2 regions of the Mycolicibacterium sichuanense genome follow, and region 2 is predicted to be linked to the other one. Evidence: riboswitches for the same ligand, from Rfam matches in the RefSeq annotation. Region 2 holds a riboswitch; the other holds the start of a gene.
The links. A riboswitch is a leader RNA that binds a small molecule or an ion and turns the genes downstream of it on or off. The one in region 2 is predicted to bind glycine.

Region 1 (7,347 bases), on a different contig from region 2:
CCGGTGCCGAGCTTGATGTGCTTGGTCCGTTCGGCGGCCACGCCGATGAAGACCTCGGGGGAGGAGATGATCTCGAAACCGGCGGAGTGATGCTCGCCGACCCATGCCTCGTGGAACCCGAGGCGGTCCATCGCCACGATCAGCTCGAGGTCCCGCTCGATGGCCAACGTCGGGTTCTGCCCGGCGGGGTGAAACGGGGCCATGAAGTTTCCGAAGCGCATCGGGTCATTCTGACTCGCCCGCTGGGTTGGCTCCGGCGTTTCGGCGAGGGCGGATGCGACGGAACGTGCGACCCGCGGCACATTGATAGTGCACTAACTATTAGCGTACGATCTATCTTGTGTCCGCTTCCGTCCAGTCCGAGATCGATCCGCTCGCGCTCGAGCGTCAGGTGTGCTTTGCGTTGGCAGTGACCAACCGTGCCGTGTTGGCGGTGTATCGCCCCCTGCTGGAGCCCTTGGGTCTGACTCATCCGCAGTATCTGGTGATGTTGGCGCTCTGGGATCATCGGCGCGCGACCGCGGCTGGCCGGCCGGCGCTCACGGTCAAGGAGATCGCCGCTGCCTTGCAGCTCGACTCGGCCACGCTGTCTCCCATGCTCAAGCGCCTCGAGGCGCTCGGGTTCGTCACGCGCAGTCGCAGTGCGATCGACGAGCGCGCCACCGCCGTCGAGCTCACCGACCGGGGCCTCGAGCTGCGCACCCAGGCGTTGCAGATTCCGCCGGCCGTGGTGGCCCGGCTCGGCGTCGACCTCGCCGAGCTCGAGGAGCTGCACCGCGTGCTCACCCGCATCAATTCCGCTGCGCTGACGGCCCTGCCGTGAGCGACGTCCACCCCAAGGAGGGCAGCATGTCCCACGAGAAGCCATCCCCGCTGCAGTACGTCGCCTATTCGTATGGGCGGCGCCTGCCCGACTCGATGCGGGACTGGGTCGCCCATGATCTGGCCGACCACGGGGCGGTGCGCCGCCACCTGATTCGCATGGCGATTCCACCGCTCATCGTGCTGGCGCCCTTCTGGCTGCTGCCTGCGTCGCTGTACGTGCACATGGAGATGACGGTGCCGATCTACGCCTGGGCGGTGCTGATGTCATTGGCGCTCAACAAGGTCTGGCGCCGCCACCGGCTGGCTCAGCACGGTCTGGACCCCAACCTGGTCGACGTCATCCGTCGCAAGCGGGACGCCCGTCTGCACGCGGACTACATCGAGCGTTTCGGCCCGCGTCCAGAGTCGGCGCGCAGACAGGCCAACAGCAGTCCGTTCTAGCGGCGGGCCCTGGCGATGGCGTCCGCGCTCACCGGGGTGAACAGGTTGACCAGATTGCCGTCCGGATCCCGGAACAGCGTCGAGCGGTTGCCCCAGGGCATGGTGGTCGGCGGTTGCACCCAGTCTGCGACCGCAGAACCCAGGCGCTCCCACTCGGCGTCGACGTCGGCAACCTCGAATTCGACGATGGCGCTGTGGTTCTCACCGGCGCGCAAGTCGTCCACGTCGAACAGGGCCGTGGTCTGGGTGTGTCCTATCGCCAGTGCGAAGGGCGGCATCACGAGCTCGGCGAACAGCGGCGTGTGTCGTACGCCCGCGACGCCGGTGACGTGTTCGTAGAACTCGACGAGCCGCTCGACGTCGTCGGTGATGATGCGGATGGAGGCGAACTGCATGGTCGTGGATCCCGTCCTCGAAGTCAGAAACGATACGACACCGTAGCGTAGCGTTGTGACAAGATGGCTCCATGGCAGATGCAGTGGACGGGCGGATCGCGCGATCTCGCGATCGCGTGTTGAGCGCCACCTTGGAGCTGCTCAGCCAGAGCGGGGTGAGCGGTTTCAGCGTCGACGAGGTGGTACGCCGCTCGGGCGTCGCCAAGACCACGATCTACCGACACTGGCCCTCGCGGGAGGCGTTGGTGCTCGAGGCGGCGGTTCGGATCAGTGCCGAGCATCCGGTCCCGGATACCGGCGCCCTGGAGACCGACCTGGTCGAACTCCTCGTCGCCATCGGCGGACTCCTCGTGACGGCCCGGTGGTCGTCGGTCGTCCCGTCGCTCGTCGACGTCGCCGAGCGCGATCCGGCCTTCGCCGAGGTGCACGCATCGATCCAGCGAGGGCACGCGGCGTCACTGCGCGAAGTGCTCGACAGGGCCGCGGCCAGGGGGGAGATCGCCGAAGCCACGGATCGGGCGTTCGTCGTCTCGGCGCTGATGGGGCCGCTGTACTACCGGCGCTGGTTTGCCCGCGAAGTGATCGATGCCGCGTTCGTCACATCGCTGGTCAGGAGTGTGGTCGGCGGTCTGGTCGGGGCGTAGGGGTTTTGCGCGGGGCGCGGCCGTCAATGCACGCGGCATGCGCAAATCTCGTCGGGCACCTGCCGTTCACCCGCCGTCAAGCTCGGCTGCGTTCAATGACCCGCGTGTCGACACCGATGAGAGCATTGCTTCGAGAAGTGGGCGCCGCATGTTGACGGTTGCCGGGCGCGCATGGGTGGCGGGCCTGGTCACTGCGCTCGGCTGCGCGCTGATCGGCCTCAGCGGGTCCGCGGCGGCAGGTCCTCCCGGCAACACGCGCGGGGAGCTGTCGTTCGGTGGTTTGCAACGCACGTACCTGGTGCACGCCCCGGCCGGCAATGACCAGCCCGCGGGCCTGGTGATCAACCTGCACGGCGCTGGCGCGACGGGTCAGGCGCAGGAGGCGATCTCGAACTACGATTCTGCCGCCGACGCGCTTGGCTTGGTCGTGGCCTACCCCGACGGCATCGACCAGAGCTGGGCCGACGGACGCGGCGCCTCGACACCAGACCGGCAAGGCGTCGACGACGTCGGCTTCCTAGTCGCGCTGGTCGATCGACTCGTCCGTGACTACGGCATCCCGCCGGGCCGGGTCTTCGCCACCGGCATGTCGGCCGGGGGTTTCATGGCCAATCGATTGGCCTGCGATCGCGCCGACGTCGTCGCGGCCGTCGCGCCGGTGGCGGGCACGCTCGGCTCGGGGGTTCCGTGCGCGCCGTCGCGGCCGGTGTCGGTCCTGCAGTTCCACGGCACCGCCGACGGTGTGGTGCCGTTCGGTGGCGGCGGCATGGTGGGTCGGGGTGGCGCCAGCGACATCCTCTCGGCGCCGGCGCTGGCGGCCCGATGGCGCGCCGCGGACGGCTGCTCGGACGCCCCGGTGGAGGAGGCCCTGCCCTCGGTCGGCGACGGTACCGGTCTGCGGCGCTACACCTCGGTGGGCTGCGCCGGTGGCACGTCGGCGGTGTTCATCCAGATCGACGGCGGCGGACACACCTGGCCCAGCGGCAACTTCGCCCTGCCCGACGCCGGGCCCACCACGGGGGCGACGAACGCGTCGCTGGCCAGCGCGCAATTCTTCACCGCCCACGGTAGGTGAGGTCTCAGCACTCCACCCGGTTGACCGGAACGTGCATGGCCAGTCCGCCGGTCGAGGTCTCCTTGTACTTGGAGTTCATGTCCAGCCCGGTGGCGCGCATCGTCTCGATCACCTGGTCGAGGCTGACGCGGTGAAAACCGTCCCCGCGCAGTGCCATCCGCGCGGCGTTGATGGCCTTGCCGGCCGAGATCGCATTGCGCTCGATGCACGGGATCTGCACCAGGCCGGCGATCGGGTCGCACGTCAGGCCCAGGCTGTGCTCCATGGCGATCTCGGCGGCGTTCTCGACCTGCTGCGCGGTGCCGCCGAGGATCTCGGCCAGCGCTCCCGCCGCCATCGCGGCTGCCGAACCAACCTCGCCCTGGCAGCCGACCTCGGCGCCCGAGATGGACGCCCGCTGCTTGAACAGTGAACCGATGGCGCCCGCAGTGAGCAGGAACCGCACCACCACGTCGTCGGGGTCGGCGTCGCCCGCGCGGGTGTAGTGCAGCGCATAGTGCAATACGGCGGGAATGATGCCCGCGGCCCCGTTCGTCGGGGCCGTGACCACGCGTCCGCCGGACGCGTTCTCCTCGTTGACCGCGAGTGCGACCAGGTTCACCCAGTCCTCGGCGAAGGCGACGTCGCGGTCGGGATCGTCGCGGTCGAGACGCTCGTACCAATCGTGGGCCCGCCGTCGCACGCCGAGGGTGCCCGGCAGATTGCCGGTGCGTTCGATGCCCTTGCGCTGGCACTGCAGCATCACCTGGTGGATGTGCAGCAGGCCGGTGCGCACCTCGTCCTCTGAGCGGGTGGCGCACTCGTTGGCGAGCATGACCTGGCTGATCGCGAGACCTTGGGCGTCGGCGAGCTGGAGCAGCCGGGCGGCACTGTCGAAGGCGAGGGGAGCGTCGACGGGTGAAGGTCGATCGCCATCCGGGAGCTCGTCGTCGGCGCTGACGATGAAGCCGCCGCCGACCGAGAAGTACGTCTGCCGGTGCAGCTCGGTGCCGTCCGCATCGAACGCGGCGAGCGTCATCGCGTTGGCGTGCCGCTCGTGAACGGTCAAGGGCCGCAACACCATCGCATCCTCGGTCAGTGCCACTTGCTGGGCGCCGCCGAATAGGATCCAACCCTGCTCCCGCAGGGTGGACAACCGACTCTCCATCTCGTCGGTGTCGATGGTCTCGGGCGCGAAACCCTCCAACCCGAGCAGGATCGCGGCCATCGTGCCGTGACCCGCACCGGTGGCGGCCAGCGATCCGTACAGGTCCACGCGCACGTCCGCCGTCGCATCGAGCAACCCGCGCTGGCTGACCTCGCCGGCGAAGCGCGCCGCGGCGCGCATCGGGCCGACGGTGTGCGAACTCGATGGGCCGATGCCGACGGAGAACAGCTCGAAGACGCTGATGGTCATCGGGTGGCGAGGGACTGGGTGGGAATTGGCGGGGTGGGAAGAGGCTGGGTGGGAAGAGGCTGGGTGGGAATTTGCAGGGTGGAAATGGACTGGGCTGGGATGGACATGATGAACCTCTGGTCGGCATGTGACGGTGCAGGTCGCCTCCCCGCTCTGTCCTGAGACCTGAGAGATTGAGCGACGCCACGGGCGTGCCATTCACCTTCGGTAAGTGCCGCTGTCGTGCCCGGCGCTTTCTCCAGAGTTGCCTCGGCGCGGCGGTACTGGGCCTGAGAGATTCCTGGGGAGGATGTTGCTCCTACGGCACCCCGAGAACGGGGATCTCCCGCTGCGCGTCGACAGCGTATTGAGTTGTGGACGGAAACTTACTCGCGATCAAGCGCCCTTGCCATGAAAGCGGTCAGGCGGCCAGCGTCGCGGGGGTCGTTTCGGCGCCCGGCGTCCTAGAGGACGTCGATGATGTCGTTCTTCAAGACCTCCGCCTGGGTCCCGAAGACCGCCTGGACGTTGTTGCCGACCTCGATGACACCGGCAGCGCCGAGGCTCTTGAGTCGAGCCTGGTCGACCTTGCCGGTGTCGGCCACCTCCATGCGCAGGCGCGTGATGCAGGCGTCGACGTTGACGAGGTTGGCCCGACCACCGAAGGCGGCGATGAGTTGCTCGGCGGTGCTCTCCGCGACCTGCGCGGGCGCGGGGGCGGTGCGGGTCTCGGTCGCGGTGCCTGGCGCACCCGGCATCACCGCGGTGGCTGCATCGGCGCCCTCGCCGAGGTTGGCCCGCTCTTCGGCCTCGAACTCGTCGTCGGGTTCCCGGCCGGGGGTCCGCATGTTCCACTTCGTGATCGCGAAGCGGAACAGCAGGTAGTAGACGACGAAGAACACCACGCCCATGCCGATGAGCAGCGGGATGTTCTTCGCGGCCGGCGCGGTGCCGTACAGGAGCAGATCGATGAGGCCGGCGGAGAACGAGAAGCCGAGGTGGATGTCGAGCAGGTAGGCAATCGCCAGGGACAGCCCGGTGAGCACGGCGTGGATGACGTAGAGAGGGAAGGCCACGAACATGAACGCGAACTCGAGCGGCTCGGTGACACCGGTGAGGAAGGCGGTCAGTGCGGCCGCCGACAGGATGCCGACTGCCACCTTGCGCTGCTTCTTGTTGGCGACGTGGATCATCGCCAGCGCGGCGGCCGGCAGACCGAACATCAGGATCGGATAGAAGCCCGAGGTCAGCAGACCCGCGGAGGGATCACCCGCGGCGAAGCGGGTGAGCTCACCGGTGACCACCTTGCCGTCGGGGGCCTGATAGTCGCCGTAGATGAACCACACGAAGGAATTCACGATGTGGTGCAGACCGAGCGGGATCAGCATGCGGTTGGCGAATCCATAGACGAACGCGCCAATTGCTCCCGAGCCGCCGATGAACTTGCCGAGGCCGGTCAAGCCCGCGTCGAAGAGCGGGTAGCAGTAGCTCATCGCGAACGACAGGAAGAGGCACGCCAGGGAGACCACGATCGGCACGAAGCGCCGACCCCCGAAAAAGCCGAGATACGAGGGTAATTGAATGGTGTGATAGCGATCGAAGAGCCACGCGGTGAGCAGACCGACCACGATTCCAGCGAACACGCTGTAGTTGATCTGGGCCTGCTCGCCCGCCTTGTCGACCTGACCGGCCAGGACGATCGGCGACATCGTCTTGAACACCGCCTGAACCACCAGATAGCCGACGACGGCGGCCAGCGCCGTCGAACCGTCTGCCTTCTTGGCGAATCCGATGGCGACGCCGACGGCGAAGAGCAGCGGGAGATTGCTGAAGATCGCGTCGCCCGCCGCGCTCATCGCTTGGAAGAACGGCCCGATGACCGGTGCCTTGATGCGCCCGAGCAGATCGTCTTGGCCCAGCCGCAGCAGGATTCCGGCCGCCGGCAGCACTGCGATCGGCAGCATGAGGCTCTTGCCAAGCCGCTGCAGCTGCGCGAACCCCGGAATGCGCAGCCCCGACTTCGGTTGCGGCCCTTGATTTTCGATGGTCTCGCTCATCGTCGGTCACCCTCCTCGTGCGCACCCGTCGCCCCCGCCCACGCTGTGCGGAAGCTTAGACGAGAACCCCGGACCACGAGACCCTGTTGCGGGGCGCTCGTATTGTTGGGCACACAGTCGCCACGAAGGAGCCGCAGTGAGCACCACATCAGTCCTCGCCCCGATCTCGGGACGTGCGATACCGCTTCGCGACGTCTCCGATCCGGTCTTCTCGCAGGGCATGGTCGGCTACGGCGCGGCGGTCGAACCCCCCAGCGCTGTCGTAGAGGCCGTCGCGCCGGTGAGCGGACGACTGCTGAAACTGCTTCCGCATGCCTACGTAGTCCTCACCCCGGACGGCGTCGGCGTGTTGGTGCACCTGGGGCTGGACACCGTCGCGCTGAAGGGTGAGGGCTTCACGACCCACGTCAGTCAGGGCGACGAGGTCACGGCGGGTCAACTGGTCATCACCTACGACGTACCCGCGATCGTGGCCAAGGGGCTCGATCCCATCGTTCCCGTGGTCGTGATGGACGAGCGCGAGCCAGGAAACGTC
Region 2 (7,347 bases):
TCGTCGACCTGCAGATCGATGCCGCCGAGCTCTCCGAGGCACTCGACGGTCTGCTCGACGCCGACGCCTACGGCGCGACCCTCGACGAATGAAATTCAGGCGGTGGTGGACACGGCCGACCCCGGCGCGCGGTACGGTCGTCTCGAGACGCATGACGGCCGGCGTCGTGGTTGGCGTGTCCGCCGACCATCGCCACAGCAGCCAGTGAGGAGCACCGGGTGACGGACAACGACACCAGTTCGGGAGCTGATCAGTCCGAAGAAGTGACGGTCGAGACCACATCGGTCTTTCGATCGGACTTCCTCAACGAATTGGACGCCCCGCCAGCAACGGGCGGTGACAACGCCGTATCGGGAGTCGAGGGACTTCCGGCTGGTTCGGCCCTGCTCGTCGTCAAGCGCGGTCCGAACGCAGGGTCGCGATTCCTGCTCGATCAAGCGCGCACCTCGGCGGGTCGCCACCCCGACAGCGACATCTTCCTCGACGACGTCACCGTCAGCCGCCGCCACGCGGAGTTCCGGCTCGAGTCCGGTGAGTTCCAGGTCGTCGACGTCGGCAGTCTCAACGGCACCTACGTCAACCGCGAGCCCGTGGACTCCGCGGTGCTGGCAAACGGCGACGAAGTCCAGATCGGAAAGTTCCGACTGGTCTTCCTCACCGGACCGAAGGGCGACGACGGCAGCACGGCAGGCTAATGACCGCGCCCGACACCCCAGCGCTCGCCGGGATGTCGATCGGAGCGGTCCTCGACTCGCTGCGACCCGACTTTCCGGACGTGACCATCTCCAAGATCCGCTTCCTGGAAGCCGAAGGTCTGGTCACGCCGCAACGCTCGGGCTCGGGCTACCGGCGATTCACCGCATACGACTGTGCGCGGTTGCGCTTCATCCTGACCGCTCAGCGGGACCACTACCTGCCGTTGAAGGTCATCAAGGCCCAACTCGACGCGCAGCCCGACGGGGCGCTCCCCGACACCGGAACCGGTTATGGCGTACCGCGATTGGTCCAGGTCTCGCAGGACCGGGCCGGTGACGCCAGCGCCTACGACACGGCCGCCGTCGCGCCGGCCCAGGTCCGGCTGAGCCGGGAGGACCTGCTGTCCCGCTCTGGGGTCGACGAAGAACTCCTCGGCTCGCTGATCAAGGCGGGCGTGATCAGGACCGGGCCCGGTGGGTTCTTCGACGAGCACTCTGTCGTGACGGCGCAGTGCGCCAAGGCCTTGGCCGACTACGGCGTCGAACCCCGGCACCTGCGGGCGTTCCGTTCGGCCGCCGACCGGCAGTCGGACCTGATCGCCCAGATCGCCGGGCCGGTGGTCAAGGCAGGCGCGCGAGACCGCGCCGACGACCTGGCCCGCGAGGTCGCTGCACTGGCCATCACGTTGCACACCTCGCTGATCAAGTCTGCGGTGCGCGACGTACTCGATCGCTGAGGATTAGACTCGGCACGACGGTTTCAGGACCGGCTTTCAGGCGGAGGGCAGACACAGATGGGCGAAGTTCGTGTGATCGGAATTCGCGTTGAGCAGCCCCAGAACCAGCCGGTTCTGCTGCTACGCGAATCCAATGGTGATCGCTACCTGCCGATCTGGATCGGTCAGACCGAGGCCCAGGCGATCGCGCTGGAGCAGCAGGGCGTCGAACCGGCCCGCCCGCTGACCCACGATTTGATCCGGGATCTGATTACCGCCCTTGGCCATTCGCTCAAGGAAGTGCGGATCGTCGACCTGCAGGAGGGCACCTTCTACGCCGACCTGGTCTTCGACCGCGACATCAAGGTCTCGGCGCGCCCCTCGGACTCGGTGGCGATCGCCATGCGGGTCGGGGTGCCGATCTACGTCGAGGAGGCGGTGCTCGCCGAGGCGGGCCTGCTGATTCCGGACGAGTCCGACGAGGAGACCACCGGCGCGGTGCGCGAGGACGAGGTCGAGAAGTTCAAGGAGTTCCTCGACAGTGTGTCTCCCGACGACTTCAAGGCCACCTGACGCGATAGTCACGGATACGTCTCACGCGCTCGACACGCGGAGCGAGTTTCCCCGATGGAACCCGTCGACAGCCATACTTCATTCACTACGAGAGGCAGTGAGTGCCGAGCAGGGAGCGTATGCTCGACATACTCGAGAACTCGGAGCAAACGTGCTGAACCGTCGCTGACGGCTCGTGGGCACGTATCCAGTTCGATCGGCGAGAGGATGGGCAGTGGGCGACACGCCACGTCAGGAGCAGTTGGATCTCACATCCAGCGGCACCCCGGAGCGGGTGGTCTCAGCCGCACCTGGCGAACCCATCCAGGCGGGCCTGTTTCCCGACGACTCGGTGCCGGACGAATTGGTTGGCTACCGCGGTCCCAGTGCGTGCCAGATCGCGGGCATCACCTACCGCCAGCTGGACTACTGGGCACGCACCTCGCTGGTGGTCCCGTCCATCCGCGGTGCGGCGGGCTCGGGCAGCCAGCGGCTGTACTCGTTCAAGGACATCCTGGTCCTCAAGATCGTCAAACGGCTTCTGGACACCGGCATCTCGCTGCACAACATCCGTGTCGCGGTCGATCACCTACGCCAGCGCGGCGTCAAGGACCTCGCGAACATCACGCTGTTCTCCGATGGCACCACGGTCTACGAATGCACCTCCGCCGAAGAGGTCGTCGACCTTCTGCAAGGTGGTCAGGGCGTGTTCGGCATCGCGGTCTCGGGTGCCATGCGCGAACTCACCGGCGCCATCGCCGACTTCCCGGGTGAGCGTGCCGACGGCGGGGAGTCCATCCCCAGCCCCGAGGACGAGCTGGCCTCGCGCCGCAAGCACCGCGACCGCAAGATCGGCTAGATCCCGGCACTCCGGTAGACTCGGCACCGCATCGCCCCCTCGCGGGAGAGTTCCGTGGTCGCCAGCTGCGGACGCCGAAGGAGCAACACCTCTCCGTCAACCTCTCAGGCACCCAGGACCGCGCGGAGCCACGATGCCTCTGGAAAGCGGCGGATGTTCGCCCGCCCATGGGGAAAGGCAGAAACCGGCCCTGGCCGGCTCCGGCCGAATCTCTCAGGCACCCGTCACGGGTCGACGACAGAGGGAGAGGACCGCTAGCGGTTCCACGCTCTGACGTGTGAGAGGTCCTCCCTTGTCCGGTACCCCGCCCCATCCCCGCAATGAGCACCACACCCCCCGCTTCTCCGACCGGCACATCGGACCCGACACCGACGCCGTCGCGACGATGTTCGGGGTCATCGGTGTCGACAGCCTCGGCGAACTGGCCGAGAAGGCGCTGCCCGCGGGCATTCTCGACGCGCTGACCGCCGATGGCGTGGCGCCCGGACTCGACCAGCTTCCGCCGCCCGCGTCGGAGGAGCAGTCGCTGGCCGAACTGCGCGCGATGGCCGACGCGAACACCGTCGCCGTCTCGATGATCGGTCAGGGGTACTTCGACACGCTCACCCCGGCCGTGCTGCGCCGCAACATCCTGGAGAACCCCGCCTGGTACACGGCCTACACGCCCTACCAGCCCGAGATCAGCCAGGGCCGGCTCGAGGCGCTGCTGAACTTCCAAACCATGGTCGAGGACCTCACCGGCCTCGAGGTCGCCAACGCCTCCATGCTCGACGAGGGCACCGCGGCCGCAGAGGCCATGACGCTGATGCACCGCGCGGTGAAGGGTTCGGTGAACCGGATCGCCGTGGACGTCGACGTCTACGCCCAGACTGCCGCGGTGATCGAGACGCGCGCCAAGCCGCTGGGCATCGAGGTCGTCACCGCCGACCTGCGCGAGGGCCTGCCCGATGGGGACTTCTTCGGCGTCATCGTGCAGCTGCCTGGCGCCAGCGGACGCGTCACCGACTGGAGTGCACTGGTCGCTCAGGCCCACGAGCGCGGCGCACTGGTCGCGATCGGTGCCGACCTGCTGGCTGCCACGCTGATCACCCCGCCGGGAGACCTCGGCGCCGACGTCGCGTTCGGCACCACCCAACGCTTCGGCGTCCCAATGGGATTCGGCGGCCCGCATGCCGGTTACCTGGCCGTGCACGCCAAGCATGCCCGTCAGCTGCCCGGCCGCCTGGTCGGCGTGTCGGTGGACGCCGACGGGTCGGCCGCCTACCGGCTGGCCCTGCAGACCCGTGAGCAGCACATCCGCCGCGACAAGGCCACCAGCAACATCTGCACCGCGCAGGTGCTGCTCGCGGTGATGGCGGCGATGTACGCCAGCTACCACGGCGCCGACGGACTGACTGCAATCGCGCACAGGGTCCACGGCAATGCGCTGGCGATCGCCAGCGGACTCACCGACGCCGGTGTCGAGGTGGTGCACGACGCGTTCTTCGACACCGTGCTCGCCCGCGTGCCCGGCCGGGCCGAGGAGGTCCGCGCCGCCGCCAAGGAGCGCGGCATCAACGTGTGGCTCGTCGACGCCGACCACGTCTCGATGTCATGTGACGAGGCGACCACCGCCACCCACGTCGAGCAGGTGCTCGAGGCCTTCGGCGCGAGCCGCGGCGGTCAACACTGGGCGGGCCCGGAGATCGCCACCCGCACCTCGCCGTTCCTGACCCACCCCGCCTTCACGCGCTACCGCACCGAGACCGAGATGATGCGCTACCTGCGCTCGCTGTCGGACAAGGACATCGCGCTCGACCGCAGCATGATTCCGCTGGGTTCGTGCACGATGAAGCTCAACGCCGCCGCCGAGATGGAACCCATCACCTGGCCGGAGTTCGCCCGTCAGCACCCGTTCGGACCGGCATCGGACACCCCGGGGCTGCGCAAGCTGATCGCCGACCTCGAGACCTGGCTCACCCAGCTCACCGGCTACGACTCGGTGTCGCTGCAGCCCAACGCGGGATCGCAGGGGGAGTACGCCGGGTTGCTCGCCATCCAGGCCTACCACCTGAGTCGTGGTGACGCGCAACGCAACATCTGCCTGATCCCGTCGAGCGCGCACGGCACCAACGCGGCGTCCGCGGCGCTGGCCGGTATGCGCGTCGTAGTGGTCGCCTGCCGTGCCAACGGTGACGTCGACCTGGACGACCTGCGCGCCAAGATCGCCGAACACGGCGACCGGGTCGCGGCGCTGATGATCACCTACCCGTCGACGCACGGCGTCTACGAGCACGACGTCGAGGAGATCTGTGCCGCCGTCCACGACGTAGGAGGACAGGTGTACGTCGACGGCGCGAACCTGAACGCGCTCGTCGGGCTGGCCCGGCCGGGGCATTTCGGCGGCGACGTCAGCCACCTGAACCTGCACAAGACCTTCTGCATCCCGCACGGCGGCGGCGGTCCCGGTGTCGGGCCGGTCGCGGTGCGCAGCCATCTGGCGCCGTACCTGCCGGGACATCCGCGCGCCGACGAACTCGGTGAGCACTACACGGTGTCGGCGGCGCCCTACGGTTCGGCCTCGATCCTGCCGATCACGTGGGCCTACATCCGCATGATGGGAGCACCCGGCCTGCGCGCGGCGACCCTGACCGCGATCGCGTCGGCCAACTACATCGCCCGCCGGCTCGACGAGTACTACCCCGTGCTCTACACGGGCGAGAACGGCATGGTGGCCCACGAGTGCATCCTGGATCTGCGCACCATCACCAAGACCACCGGCGTCACGGTCGACGACGTGGCGAAGCGGTTGGCAGACTACGGTTTTCACGCGCCGACCATGAGCTTCCCCGTCGCGGGCACGCTGATGGTCGAGCCCACCGAGAGTGAGAGCCTGGCCGAGGTGGACGCCTTCTGCGAGGCCATGATCTCGATCCGCGCCGAGATCGACCAGGTCGGTTCCGGGGCCTGGTCGGTCGAGGACAACCCGCTGCGCGGTGCCCCCCACACCGCCGAGTGCCTACTGGTGGAGAACTGGAAGCACCCCTACACCCGCGAGCAGGCGGCCTACCCGCTTGGCAAGGGCTTCCGGCCCAAGGTGTGGCCGCCGGTGCGCCGCATCGACAGCGCCTACGGTGACCGCAATCTGGTGTGCTCCTGCCCGCCGGTGGAGGCCTTCGCCTAACCTGGGCCGATGTTGCCCAGAAGCGTCGAGGACTGGCTCGACGGAGGACACTTCGTCGAGACGCCGGTGGGTTCGGTCTTCGTCCGGGCATCGGCGGGTACCGGGCCGACGGTGCTGATGCTGCACGGGTATCCGTCGAGCTCGTACGACTACCGCAGCGTGGTGCCCCACCTGGGTGATCGCGCCTGGCTGACGATGGACTTCCTCGGGTTCGGCTTGTCCGACAAACCCCGACCGCATCGCTACAGCCTGTTCGAGCAGTCCGACCTGGTGGAGACGGTCGTGGCGGCCGAGATCTCCGGGCCAGTGGTGCTCGTCGCCCACGACATGGGCACCTCGGTCGCCACCGAGCTACTGGCTCGAGACATCGAGAGGCGCTTGAGTTTCGACCTTCGCGCGGCAGTACTCACCAACGGCAGCGTGATCCTGGAACGGGCATCCCTGCGGCCGATGCAGAAGGTGCTGCGGGGACCACTTGGGCCGCTCGCCGCGCGGCTGGCCAACCGCAGGACGTTCCGGACGGGCTTCGGTGAGCTGTTCAGCGCGGGCCACCCGCTGTCGGACGAGGAGGCCGAAGCTCAATGGGCGTTGCTGTCCCGCGACGGCGGCCACCGCATCTCCCACCTGACGATCTCCTACCTCGACGAGCGGGTGCGCCATGCGTCGCGGTGGCACGGCGCGGTGCGGAATTGGCCGAAGCCGCTTAGCTTCCTGTGGGCGCTGGAGGATCCGGTGGCCACGGTGAACGTGCTGGCGGGACTGCGTGAGTTGCGCCCCGCCGCCAAGGTCGTCGAGCTTCCCGGCGTCGGCCACTATCCACAGGTCGAGGTGCCCGGGGTGTTCGCCGAGCGCGCCCTCGAGTCGTTGGGCCCGCGTTAGCCGATAGCTGCCGTCAGCGCCGCGGTGAGGTCTGGACCCGCAGAGCTCGCGACGTTGCGGTAGCTGCCACCGGTCGTCTGCGCGACCGCCTCCCAGGTGGCGCGGTCGGGGTCGGACCCGAAGTCGATCACGTCGACCGCCACCGGCTTGGCCTGGTTGAAGGTTTGCTTGACGAAGTCCTGAAGGCCGGGCCCGTCCAGCGACTGGTCGGTGTGCGGACCCGCGGTGATCACCAGCACCGAATTCGGCTGTCCATCCCGGAAGTTGGCGACGGCATCCGGATACAGCAGCCGCAGCGTCGTGAACGACACGGCGCCGCCGTTGCTGGCCACCTGGCCGTTGAGGTTGGTGGTCAGTGCCGCCGAGCGGGGTTGGCCGCCGATGGGTTCGTCGAGTGCTCCCAGCGCGATCTCGGAACGCCCGGCCACGCCGTCGAAGGTCCACAATCCGACGGCGGCGTTGGGCGGCAGCGCCTGCAGTCGC

Region 1: it holds a riboswitch for glycine, as region 2 does, so the genes downstream of both, SBI80_RS04530 (L-serine ammonia-lyase) here and gcvP (aminomethyl-transferring glycine dehydrogenase) in region 2, are expected to answer to the same signal.

The regions. Positions count from the first base shown of each region.
Region 1 covers NZ_JAWQPU010000001.1:928,298-935,644, forward strand. The annotation lists gene SBI80_RS04500 (LLM class flavin-dependent oxidoreductase) at 1-221, opposite strand, end outside; gene SBI80_RS04505 (MarR family winged helix-turn-helix transcriptional regulator) at 341-823, shown strand; gene SBI80_RS04510 (DUF5313 domain-containing protein) at 850-1,266, shown strand; gene SBI80_RS04515 (VOC family protein) at 1,263-1,661, opposite strand; gene SBI80_RS04520 (TetR/AcrR family transcriptional regulator) at 1,733-2,305, shown strand; gene SBI80_RS04525 (extracellular catalytic domain type 1 short-chain-length polyhydroxyalkanoate depolymerase) at 2,454-3,380, shown strand; gene SBI80_RS04530 (L-serine ammonia-lyase) at 3,385-4,776, opposite strand; glycine riboswitch at 5,025-5,114, opposite strand; gene SBI80_RS04540 (PTS transporter subunit EIIC) at 5,220-6,812, opposite strand; gene SBI80_RS04545 (PTS sugar transporter subunit IIA) at 6,949-7,347, shown strand, end outside.
Region 2 covers NZ_JAWQPU010000006.1:400,389-407,735, reverse strand. The annotation lists gene gcvH (glycine cleavage system protein GcvH) at 1-92, shown strand, start outside; gene garA (glycogen accumulation regulator GarA) at 219-695, shown strand; gene ftsR (transcriptional regulator FtsR) at 695-1,432, shown strand; gene SBI80_RS20310 (bifunctional nuclease family protein) at 1,490-1,984, shown strand; gene SBI80_RS20305 (MerR family transcriptional regulator) at 2,199-2,822, shown strand; glycine riboswitch at 2,855-2,953, shown strand; glycine riboswitch at 2,954-3,073, shown strand; gene gcvP (aminomethyl-transferring glycine dehydrogenase) at 3,115-5,985, shown strand; gene SBI80_RS20295 (alpha/beta fold hydrolase) at 5,995-6,864, shown strand; gene SBI80_RS20290 (substrate-binding domain-containing protein) at 6,861-7,347, opposite strand, start outside.